2 regions of the Weissella diestrammenae genome follow, and region 1 is predicted to be linked to the other one. Evidence: riboswitches for the same ligand, from Rfam matches in the RefSeq annotation. Region 1 holds a riboswitch; the other holds the start of a gene.
The links. A riboswitch is a leader RNA that binds a small molecule or an ion and turns the genes downstream of it on or off. The one in region 1 is predicted to bind thiamine pyrophosphate.

Region 2: another riboswitch for thiamine pyrophosphate. It lies ahead of H9L19_RS01595 (ECF transporter S component); the one in region 1 lies ahead of H9L19_RS03095 (transcriptional regulator).

Annotation. Positions count from the first base shown of each region.
Region 1 covers NZ_CP060724.1:610,937-616,046, forward strand. The annotation lists gene mprF (bifunctional lysylphosphatidylglycerol flippase/synthetase MprF) at 1-1,020, opposite strand, end outside; gene H9L19_RS03090 (alpha/beta fold hydrolase) at 1,017-1,733, opposite strand; TPP riboswitch at 1,875-1,962, shown strand; gene H9L19_RS03095 (transcriptional regulator) at 2,065-2,631, shown strand; gene thiD (bifunctional hydroxymethylpyrimidine kinase/phosphomethylpyrimidine kinase) at 2,624-3,463, shown strand; gene rplL (50S ribosomal protein L7/L12) at 3,599-3,967, opposite strand; gene rplJ (50S ribosomal protein L10) at 4,050-4,556, opposite strand; ribosomal protein L10 leader region at 4,583-4,713, opposite strand; gene rplA (50S ribosomal protein L1) at 4,771-5,110, opposite strand, start outside.
Region 2 covers NZ_CP060724.1:305,000-310,109, forward strand. The annotation lists gene H9L19_RS01585 (aldo/keto reductase) at 1-961, opposite strand, end outside; gene H9L19_RS01590 (ribose-phosphate diphosphokinase) at 1,002-1,973, opposite strand; TPP riboswitch at 2,134-2,226, shown strand; gene H9L19_RS01595 (ECF transporter S component) at 2,320-2,883, shown strand; gene H9L19_RS01600 (ABC transporter ATP-binding protein) at 2,883-4,301, shown strand; gene H9L19_RS01605 (energy-coupling factor transporter transmembrane component T family protein) at 4,294-4,971, shown strand; gene H9L19_RS01610 (RluA family pseudouridine synthase) at 5,083-5,110, opposite strand, start outside.

The DNA of each region.
Region 1 (5,110 bases):
TTGAGTGAGTGTGCCCGGCAAAGTACCAGTGAGAATCAAGGTAATCCCACCAAAATATAGGAGTCCAGTCACGATTTTATGCATGACACTAATCGTCAAATCTTGTGGTACACCGCGAAATTCTTGATTAATATCGGTCAATGCGCGCCAAAGATAAATAAACAAGCCCAATAGTAATGGGGTTACTGTGTCGCTTAACCGATAAATCAATAGCCACAAGAATGCAGCTTCGCTATCGAGCCCCATACCAATCAGCCCGATAATCATCACTAGGTCAAAACTCCCCCATGCACCAGGAATCAATGTGACCAGTCCAATGACATGGGCTGCAATTAAGAGCGGTATGACTTGCCAATAATCAATTGGAAACCCAAATAAAATGCCAATTAATAAGAAAGTACCGACTTTTGCAAGCCAATCCAGGCCAGAAACACCGATGATTTGTCGCATGCGAATGGTTGGCAACATTTTTTTTAGTTGATAACGGCGTTTAGTGATCCATAACCCAATCACCGGTAATAACATACCAATCACATACCATGTATCATGGATTTGACTGTAGAAACCGGGATTAATCACGTGCATTAATAATGCGATGGCACTAAAAATAGCCAATCCACTTTGACTGAGCCAGTATAATTGTCTAAAGGTTGCTTTTGAAACCGTTGTTTTGTCAAAAGCTAACTGATGTAATTTGACACTGACAATACCACCGACATCCAATGCGTTATGAACTGCATTCCCTGCCCATGCTGTTAAGCCATCACGCCAACTCATTTTTACATCCGGACTCAATAAACGATGCAAAATATAATCATAACCAAGCGCAAAACTACCGGCAAATACGCCAACCACAAAACAAATCAGAAATAAGCTCGTTGGAATGGTCTTAAATAACTGTAACAATGGGTGAAAATCAAGATGTCTAATCATCGCCCCTAACTCAAAAAACACAACAAACGCCGTGGCAATTCCAATAATTTTACGCATCATCGCGCCCTTTTGTGTTTTAGCTTTCATATTCCTTGTTCCTTTAAAAATGTTTGTGTCACTCGCGCAAATAATTGCGGTTCAGTTTGCATAATCAAGTGCGTCCGCCATTTAATAATTTGCACATGTCCTTTGGGCAAATGCGCCACAATTGCCTGTGTATGTTGTCGTTTAATAAAATCAAATTGACCAACAAAGACTAACGTTGGCGCCTGAATAGTTGTTAAATCTGATAGCTGGATTCCTAATGGTTCAAACATTAATGCCGTTTGCAAATACTTACGCATTAAAAATGCAGATCCATGTCGTAGCCCGTGTAAAATTGCAGTCAAAAAACGGGCAATCCAAACAATTGGTGCATAAAGACCTGCCAACGAAAGATTGGGGGCATTCAATACCATTGCCGCAACATACATTGGGAAATCATGCGCATAACGTAAGGCTAAATTAGCGCCATCACTATACCCAACTAGAATCATACGTTCTAATTTCAGCTGTTGTCGCAAACTTTCTAAATCTTGAACAAGTGTCTGATACGTTAAATCATCAGCTTCATTAGTTGAACGGCCATGACCTCTGGTATCAATTGCAATGACATAAAAATGCGTTTGATAAACTTTAATCTGGCGTTTAAAATCGTTGGCTCGTCCATTATTACCATGTAATAAAATTAAGGGTGGTTTATGCGATTGTCCGTACACATCATATACGATTTTACTGCCATCCATTGTCAAAATCTGCATTGCACAATTCCTTCAATTCATTCAGTTTCTATGCCATTATCGTTATTTTTAAGCTTCTACGCTTAATTATAGCAGTCCGACACCGTTCCTTCAGCTCATTTGCAACAGTCGGCCATTTTAGCTATACTAAGATTATAAATAATAATCTATCTGGGGTGCTTAATTGCTGAGAAATACCCACTGACCTGAACATGATAATGCATGCGGAGGAAGATATAGGTGTCAATTTTTTAGCATCATGCCAATCAATTCAACCGGCCATCTCCCCTGTTAAATTCAGAGCAGTTAGCCGGTTTTTATCTGCAATTTTTTACCGATTGGAGCTAAAAAAATGAACACTCTCAAACAAATTCAAACCACTGGTATGGCGGCAATCATGCAAGAACCATTTATCCACGCTTTAGCAACAGGCACGCTGACCGATGATATTGCTGACTACTATACGGCACAAGATAATCAATACATTACAGCCTTTGAACCATTAGTTGATACAATTGATGAAGCATTTGGCTTGACTCGGCCTTTTGTTGATGATGAAACAGCTGCGCATCTCAGCCTCAGCACTGAAATCGCTAAACAACCTATGGACGCCAATGGACAAGCATACGTGGCACACATGCAAGCCGCTACTGCCTTATCTCCCATCGCTGGGACCATGGCGATTTTACCTTGTGTCGAGTCGTATCATTTCATTGCCAATCACATTGCCAATCAATCCCCCTATCGTGCTTGGACTGGCTACTATCAACAAGCAAGTTATGCCCGCTTAGTTAGTTATTATCAAGATATTTTGGCCAAGTATGATTATACCGACTATCTATCAATTTACGCTGATTCGTATACCTTTGAACAAAAGTTTTGGCGCAATGCGTTTATGAAAGGAACAAATAATGACTAATTCCACACCACAAGTAATGACGATTGCCGGAATTGATAGCAGTGGTGGCGCTGGTATGAGTGCTGACCTAAAGACATTTACCATGAATGGCGTCTATGGCGCTAACGTTGTCGTGTCAATTACAGCACAGAATACAACTGGGGTGCAGTCCGTTGAAATGGTGTCACCAACCATGGTAGCGGCGCAATTAAAGTCAGTGGCTGATGACCTGCACATTTCTGCCGTTAAGACTGGTATGCTGGGCGATGCCCAAACGGTCACAACCGTTGCAAAAGCCATACAGACATATGATTTTGGCGCCTTCATTCTTGATCCAGTCATGGTCGCTAAAGGTGGGGCCCACTTACTTGAAGATTCAGCTGTAACAGCCGTCATTCAGAATTTATTACCGCTTAGCACCCTCGTGACCCCCAATTTACCTGAGGCCGAGGTTTTGACTGGTACAACGATTCAATCTGATATTGAAATTGCACAAGCTGCCCACCAATTGCAACAGCTTGGCGCAAAAAATGTCCTCATCAAAGGTGGCCATGGCGACGAACCTGTTGTACGCGACTATGTCTTGCTCGCCGATCAATCCGCTTTTTGGCTTGAAAGTCAGCGTTTTGCGACTATTAAAACACATGGCACTGGTGATACCATTTCTGCCGCCATTACTGCGCGCTTAGCACTTGGTGACTCACTCAAAGCCGCCATCATTTACGCTAAGCATTATGTTGACGCAACAATTCGTCAAAGTATTAACGTTGGGCACGGTCATGGTCCGCTAAATCACTGGGCAACCATGGATGCAACACAAGATAGGATTAACATCGTTGATGTGCAAGCATAGGTGATTTACTTGGTACCTGACAAAAATAAATTTCTTCATAATAATGTAACTGTTAATCATTAACCAACATCAACAAATACACAAAAAAGCCACATCAACAAAAGTTGATATGGCTTTTTAATAAGTGGTCAAAAATTACTTAACAGTAACTGATGCCCCAACTTCTTCCAACTTAGCCTTCAATTCGTTAGCTTCGTCTTCTGAAAGTCCTTCTTTAACAACTGAAGGTGCGTTGTCTACAAGATCCTTAGCTTCCTTCAATCCCAATCCAGTAACTTCACGAACTGCCTTGATTACTTGAACCTTAGCGTTTCCTGCTGAAGTCAATTCAACATCGAATTCAGTCTTAGCAGCTTCGGCACCGGCACCAGCTGCACCAGCAGCGGCAACAGGGGCAGCGGCTGAAACACCAAATTCTTCTTCAATTGCTGAAACCAAGTCAGCCAAGTCCAAAATCGTAGCTTCCTTCAATGAAGCGATGATTGAATCTTTATCAAATGCCATGATAATAATCTCCTCTTATATTGCCTTTACGGCGTAGTTTATAGTGTTGTTAGGATAAATCCTAGCGTCAAATCGGTTGGGCTTATGCTTCAACTGATTCTTCTTTTGCCTCTGCCACAGCCTTAACTGCGTAAGCGACATTACGAACAGGTGCTTGCAATGTTGATAACAACATTGATAGCAATCCGTCGCGGTCTGGCAATGATGCGTACTTGTTAATGTCATCGACACCAGCAATTGTACCATCAACCACACCACCCTTGATTTCAAGGGCTTCGATTTCATCAGCGTACTTCTTCAAGATACGTGATGGTGCGATTGCATCTTCGTTAGAAAATGCAACGGCTGAAGGTCCGACAAATAAGTCCTTCAAGTCTGACAAGTCAGCAGCATCGGCGGCACGCGTCAACACCTTGTTCTTGATAACCTTCAACTCTACGCCTTCTTCACGCAAAGACTTACGCAAATGATTAGCTTGTTCAACTGTCAATCCACGTACGTCAACAACAACAGAAGATGCGGCTGCCTTAAACTTATCAGCGACTTCTTCAACTTGTTGTGCTTTTAAAGCAATCGTTGCTTCACTCATGATTATGTGTCCTCCTGTTTAGATTTGATCCTAACTAAGAACCCCCAACACAATGATGTGCCGGGGGCTCAAATTCGCGCAATGCTCATTTTCACTTCCTCGGCAGGATATTAAGGCATAAAGCCACCGGCGTCTTAGGTAGAATCGATTTAATTCATTTGCTAATATACCAGATTTCCCTAGGTCATGTCAACAAACAATCGCGAATAACGCATTATAGACTAGTAACGTCTAAGTTAATTGCAGGTCCAAATGTTGAAGCAATTGAAACGTGCTTAACATAAGCGCCCTTAACTGCTGCAGGACGAGCCTTCAAAACAACGTCTGAGATTGTCTTGATGTTACCAACAAGCTTGTCAGCGTCGAATGAAACTTTACCAACAGGTACAGCAACGTTTCCGTCACGATCAGTCCGGTAAGTAACCTTTCCGGCTTTTGATTCTTCAACGGCTTTTGCAACGTCGAATGTAACAGTACCAGTCTTAGGGTTAGGCATCAATCCCTTAGGTCCCAAGGCACGTCCAACACGTCCAACTTGAGCCATCATGTCTGGT
Region 2 (5,110 bases), 310 kb from region 1:
ATTCTTCATCAGAAAGCTGTAAATTATCAGCCACTTTAATGTTGTCTAGTAAATGATCAATTGATGAAGCGCCAAAAACAATTGAAGCAACACGTCGGTCTTTTAATAACCAAGCCATTGCTAATTGTGCTAAGGTTTGTCCACGATCAGCCGCCACAGCATTCAATGCATTTAATTGACGAACCGTTGCCTCTGGATCATCAGCAATGTGTGCATTGCTACGATGCAATGGAAAATCCGCTGGGAATCCGTTTAGATAACGATCTGTTAATAACCCTTCAGCTAATGGCCCATAGGCAACCAATCCAGCGTGATTATCATCAAGTAATTGTAACATTTGATGATCCTCTGCCTCTTGTCGATGCAACATATTATATGAAACTTGATTCAAAACAAATGGTGTGTGTAAGGTCTTGAAAATATCAATAATCGCAGCCGTTTGTTCCGCCGTATAGTTAGAAACACCAACGTACAAAGCCTTTCCTTGACGAACTAAATCGTCTAAAGCCACGGCTGTTTCTTCCAAATTTGTGTTAGGATCCCATCGGTGTGCATAAAAAATATCAACATAATCCAAATGCATCCGTTGTAATGATAAATCTAATGCCGCATGCAGTGTCTTTCGACCGGAAAATTCACCAAGTGGGCCTGGCCACATATGATATCCGGCCTTTGTTGTAATCACTAATTCATCCCGATAGGGTTTCAAATCAGATTGGTAAACTGCACCAAACGTTTCCTCAGCCGTACCGTTTGAAGGACCATAATTTGAGGCATTATCAAACGAAAATATACCATGATCAAATGCTTTTAAAATTACTTCTCTTGAATTAGCTAGGGGCTTTTGATCTCCTAAATTCCGCCAAAGACCAAAAGACAGTGCCGGTAAAATCAGCCCTGAGTCAGATACTCGCCGATATGGCACTTGTTCATAACGATTATTTGCAGCTGCATATACCATCTTCATATTCCTCATTTCTTTTTGTTACGTTATTTATCGTTTAGATTTTTACATCTGGTTTATGTCGTGATCGTAAAAGACCAGACAAGTCTTGGTCATTGCGTAATCGGTTAATCGCCTCTGCTACCAATGGTGCTACAGTCATTATTTCGAGTTTCGCAAATTGCTTTTCAGTCGGAATTTCGACTGAATCAGTGACAATTACTTTGGCGATTTCTTCACAAGTTGCTAGCGCTTCCACTGAGCCATCTGAGAAAACACCATGCGTTGCAACGACATAAACTTCAGTCGCACCTGCATGTTTTAAAGCTCTAGCCGAAGTAATCATCCGACGCCCAGTATCGATAATGTCATCCACAACGATTGCGCGACGGCCCTTCACGTCGCCAACAATCCCATTTGGACTAGTAATGTCGCTTTGAACGGCGCGGTCATTAATAACACCCCATGGCGTATCTAAAATTGCTGCAAATTGGCGGGCACGACCAGCCCCAGCATGATCGGGTGCAAAAACGGTCATATCATCTGTTAAATTGCGTCCAAAGAAATACTCCGTTAAAAGCGGTGCTGATAATAACTGATCAACTGGTATATCAAAAAAACCTTGCACCTGATCAGCATGGAGATCAACTGCCAAAACACGCGCAACACCGTTCATTTCGATTAATGATGACACCATTTTCGCAGTGATTGGTTCTCGAGATTTCGTTTTACGATCCTGCCGAACGTAGCCAAAATATGGTAGTACGAGATTGATACGATAAGCTGATGCACGCCGTAATGCATCAACAGCAATCATGATTTCCATAAAACTATCATTAACTTCGCCTGCAATAGGTGCAATGAGATAGACATCATCACCACGTACACTTTCTAGTACCCGTTCATAGATTTCGCCATCCGCAAAACTTGTTATCGTAATGGGCATCAAAGGAATACCCATTTCATCAGCAATTTTTTGTGCCAAGGCATTATTAGTTCGTAAACCAATAAGCTTTAATTCACTTTCCACAGGTTAATCCTCCAGATAATCCTTATTATGCTTTCATTTTATCAAAAATCTGCATAATAAGCACGACAGGATCAATCAAATTTTATGTCATTCGATTTTCATAAAAATAAAATATAGACTTGTCAAATCTACAGATGTCGTCTACACTGTGGTAGACAAATCAAACAAGCTGGGGTGCCAACAATTGGCTGAGACAAAACCCATTGAACCTGATACGGTTAATGCCGACGCAGGGAGCTTGGTTATTTACTCTTAAGTAGATTAGCCACCCTCAAAAGCTTTTTTGAGAGTGGCTTTTTGTTTGTTTGAAATGTCAAAATACTATTTTTAGGAGCCTTTTTGTATTATGCAAACTATTTCAGACAAGAAACAACGTTGGGCATTAAAAGACGTTATCTTCTTAGCAATTATTGCAATTTTCTTTGGTGTCATCTATGAAGTTTGGGGCCTTTCATATAATGTGATTGCCGCTACACCACTTAAGCCATTTGCAAACGATATAACCCTTGGTGTTTGGTTAATGGCTGGTCCACTGGCTGGATTAATGCTTAAAAAAGTTGGTGCAACACTAATTGGCGAACTATTAGCAGCCGTCGTCGAAATGTTTTTGTTTTCCCAATGGGGCGCTGCCAATATTATCAGCGGCTTTATTCAAGGCTTTGCATCTGAATTAGGCTTTGCTGTCACGGGTTATAAAAATTGGTCAAAAATAGCCCTATTTTTCTCAACAATTTCAGCCACAATCATCACATTTATCTGGGATCTATTCCAAAGTGGGTATCTCGATTATCATTTCAACCTACTCATCTTGTTATTTATTGTCCGCTTCTTATCAATTGGTTTCTTTGCTGGTATTTTAGTGTACTGGATTAATCAATTGGTCAGTCAATCTGGTATTTTAAATCGATAATGATGACAACACTCAGTACACATCAACTCAATTTTACTTATCAATCTGATCAACAACCAATTCTCAACAACATTTCATTAACCCTTAATCCAAACAGCTTCAATTTATTGATTGGTGTCAGTGGTTCTGGTAAATCAACTTTGTTAAAACTATTAGCTGGATTATATCCAAAATTTGCTGGAAAAATTACTGCTGGAGAAGTCTTACTCAATGCACAACCGGTTGCAGATATCGTACCTTATGAACGTGCACAGCATGTTGCCATGCTATTTCAAAATCCACTGCGCCAATTTGCAATGGCAACACCATATGAGGAAGTCAAATTTGCACTAGGTAATTTACAATTTGACCCAAACGAAATGCCTGACCGAATTCAATCGGCACTTGCATTTGTTGGTATTACACATTTAGCACATCATCAAATTCGCCATTTATCTGGTGGCGAACAACAAAAAGTCGCATTGGCAACCATCATTGCCATGGACGCCGACATTATTTTATTGGATGAACCATTCGCAAATATTGACCCTATGGCGCGTCAGTCATTACTCACTGCACTCCAAAAACTACAGCAGACACGTGGAAAAACTATTTTTATTTCGGATCACGATTTAAGCGGCTATGATGGTCTTGTCGATTGTCTATATCAACTGCATGCCAATGGCCAACTCAATGAAGCAAGCTTGAACCTACTCAAGGCGCAACCAACAACGGTCCAATTTGAAAATCGAATGAATCAACAGGTAAGTCCTTTATCATGGCAAAATCTACAGGTTCAACTATCAAATACTTTACTCATTCAAGCTAATGAATTCAGCATACCTTACGGTCAAATCGGTATCATTTCAGGTCCTAACGGTGCAGGAAAAACAACTTTTTTTAAAGCATTGACGCAACAAATCGCCTATACTGGGCAAATTACTTGGCACCAAAAAAGCCTTAGTCAATTAAGGCCTAAACAACGAGCAAAAGTTATTGGGTATGGCTTTCAAACTGCTACTGACCAATTTGTTACTATGACAGTTGAAGAAGAAATCCTATTGAGCAAAAAGCAGACACAATCATCTGAGTTTTGGACGTCAACTCGGATTGAGAAATCATTAAAACAATTGCAGTTGTCCGATTTATTATCACATGTTGTCTACCGCTTATCTGGTGGTCAACAAAAGAAGTTACAAATTTTGTCGTTACTTATTTTAAATCTGCCAATTCTATTATTTGATGAACCATTTGCTGGATTAGACAAGGACTCTTTGAATCAAGTTTTAACACTAATGCGAAATTACGTTAATCAAACTGGTCATAGTATTTTACTCATCTCACATCAACGTCATGGTTTAGAGAATTTTATCGATTTTGAATTAACGATGACCAATCACAAACTACATTTATTGGGGGAGGATAGCATTCATGACTAAATGGTGGCATGTCAATCCAACCTTATTAACGCTCTTTGTCCTCTGGTTATCTTTAGAGATTTCCTTTATTAAAAGTATTAGTCTCAACTTGATTCTGATTGGATTAGCACTCATTTACCTGCTATTAACCAAGGTTAAATACAAAACATTACTCCTGATGCTATTCGTCTCACTACCTTTTGCAATTGGTACTTGGCTCTCATTTTGGCTTTTTAGTACGACACAGCCGATTTATTTAGCAGCAGTCTACACAACACGACTCTACGCTTATCTTTTATTGGGCGCCGCCATTACGCTGACAACCAATATTCAACCATTACTTTTGAGTCTTCATCAGCACGTAAAACTACCAAATACATTTACATTTGGTTTATTGGCTGCATTTAACCTATTGCCGAGAGTCAAACAACAATTAAAGACAATTCAATATGCAGCTGAGCTCCGCGGCTTGTCCTATCATTTATGGCATCCGCACTTATATTTCAAGGCAATCGTCAGCGCACTAAACTGGTCAACTGACTTAGCTGAGGCAATGACTTCTCATGGCTTTTCTGAAGGTTTCAATCGCTCAGAACCTGACCCCGACGTTCTGCCACTTTGGCAAGTTATCATGTTGACTGTCATTATTATATTGATTAATATCTATTATTTTAGTATGCTTCCAAAATAAGTATCTACATCACCTCATTTGTGATTAAAAAAAACATGTATCATCAATGTCGATACATGTTTTTTTGTTATTAAAATAAAATATAAATGACCTCAAAGGCGTAATCGATACTTACCGACTAGCGCCCTGATTAGGCTTA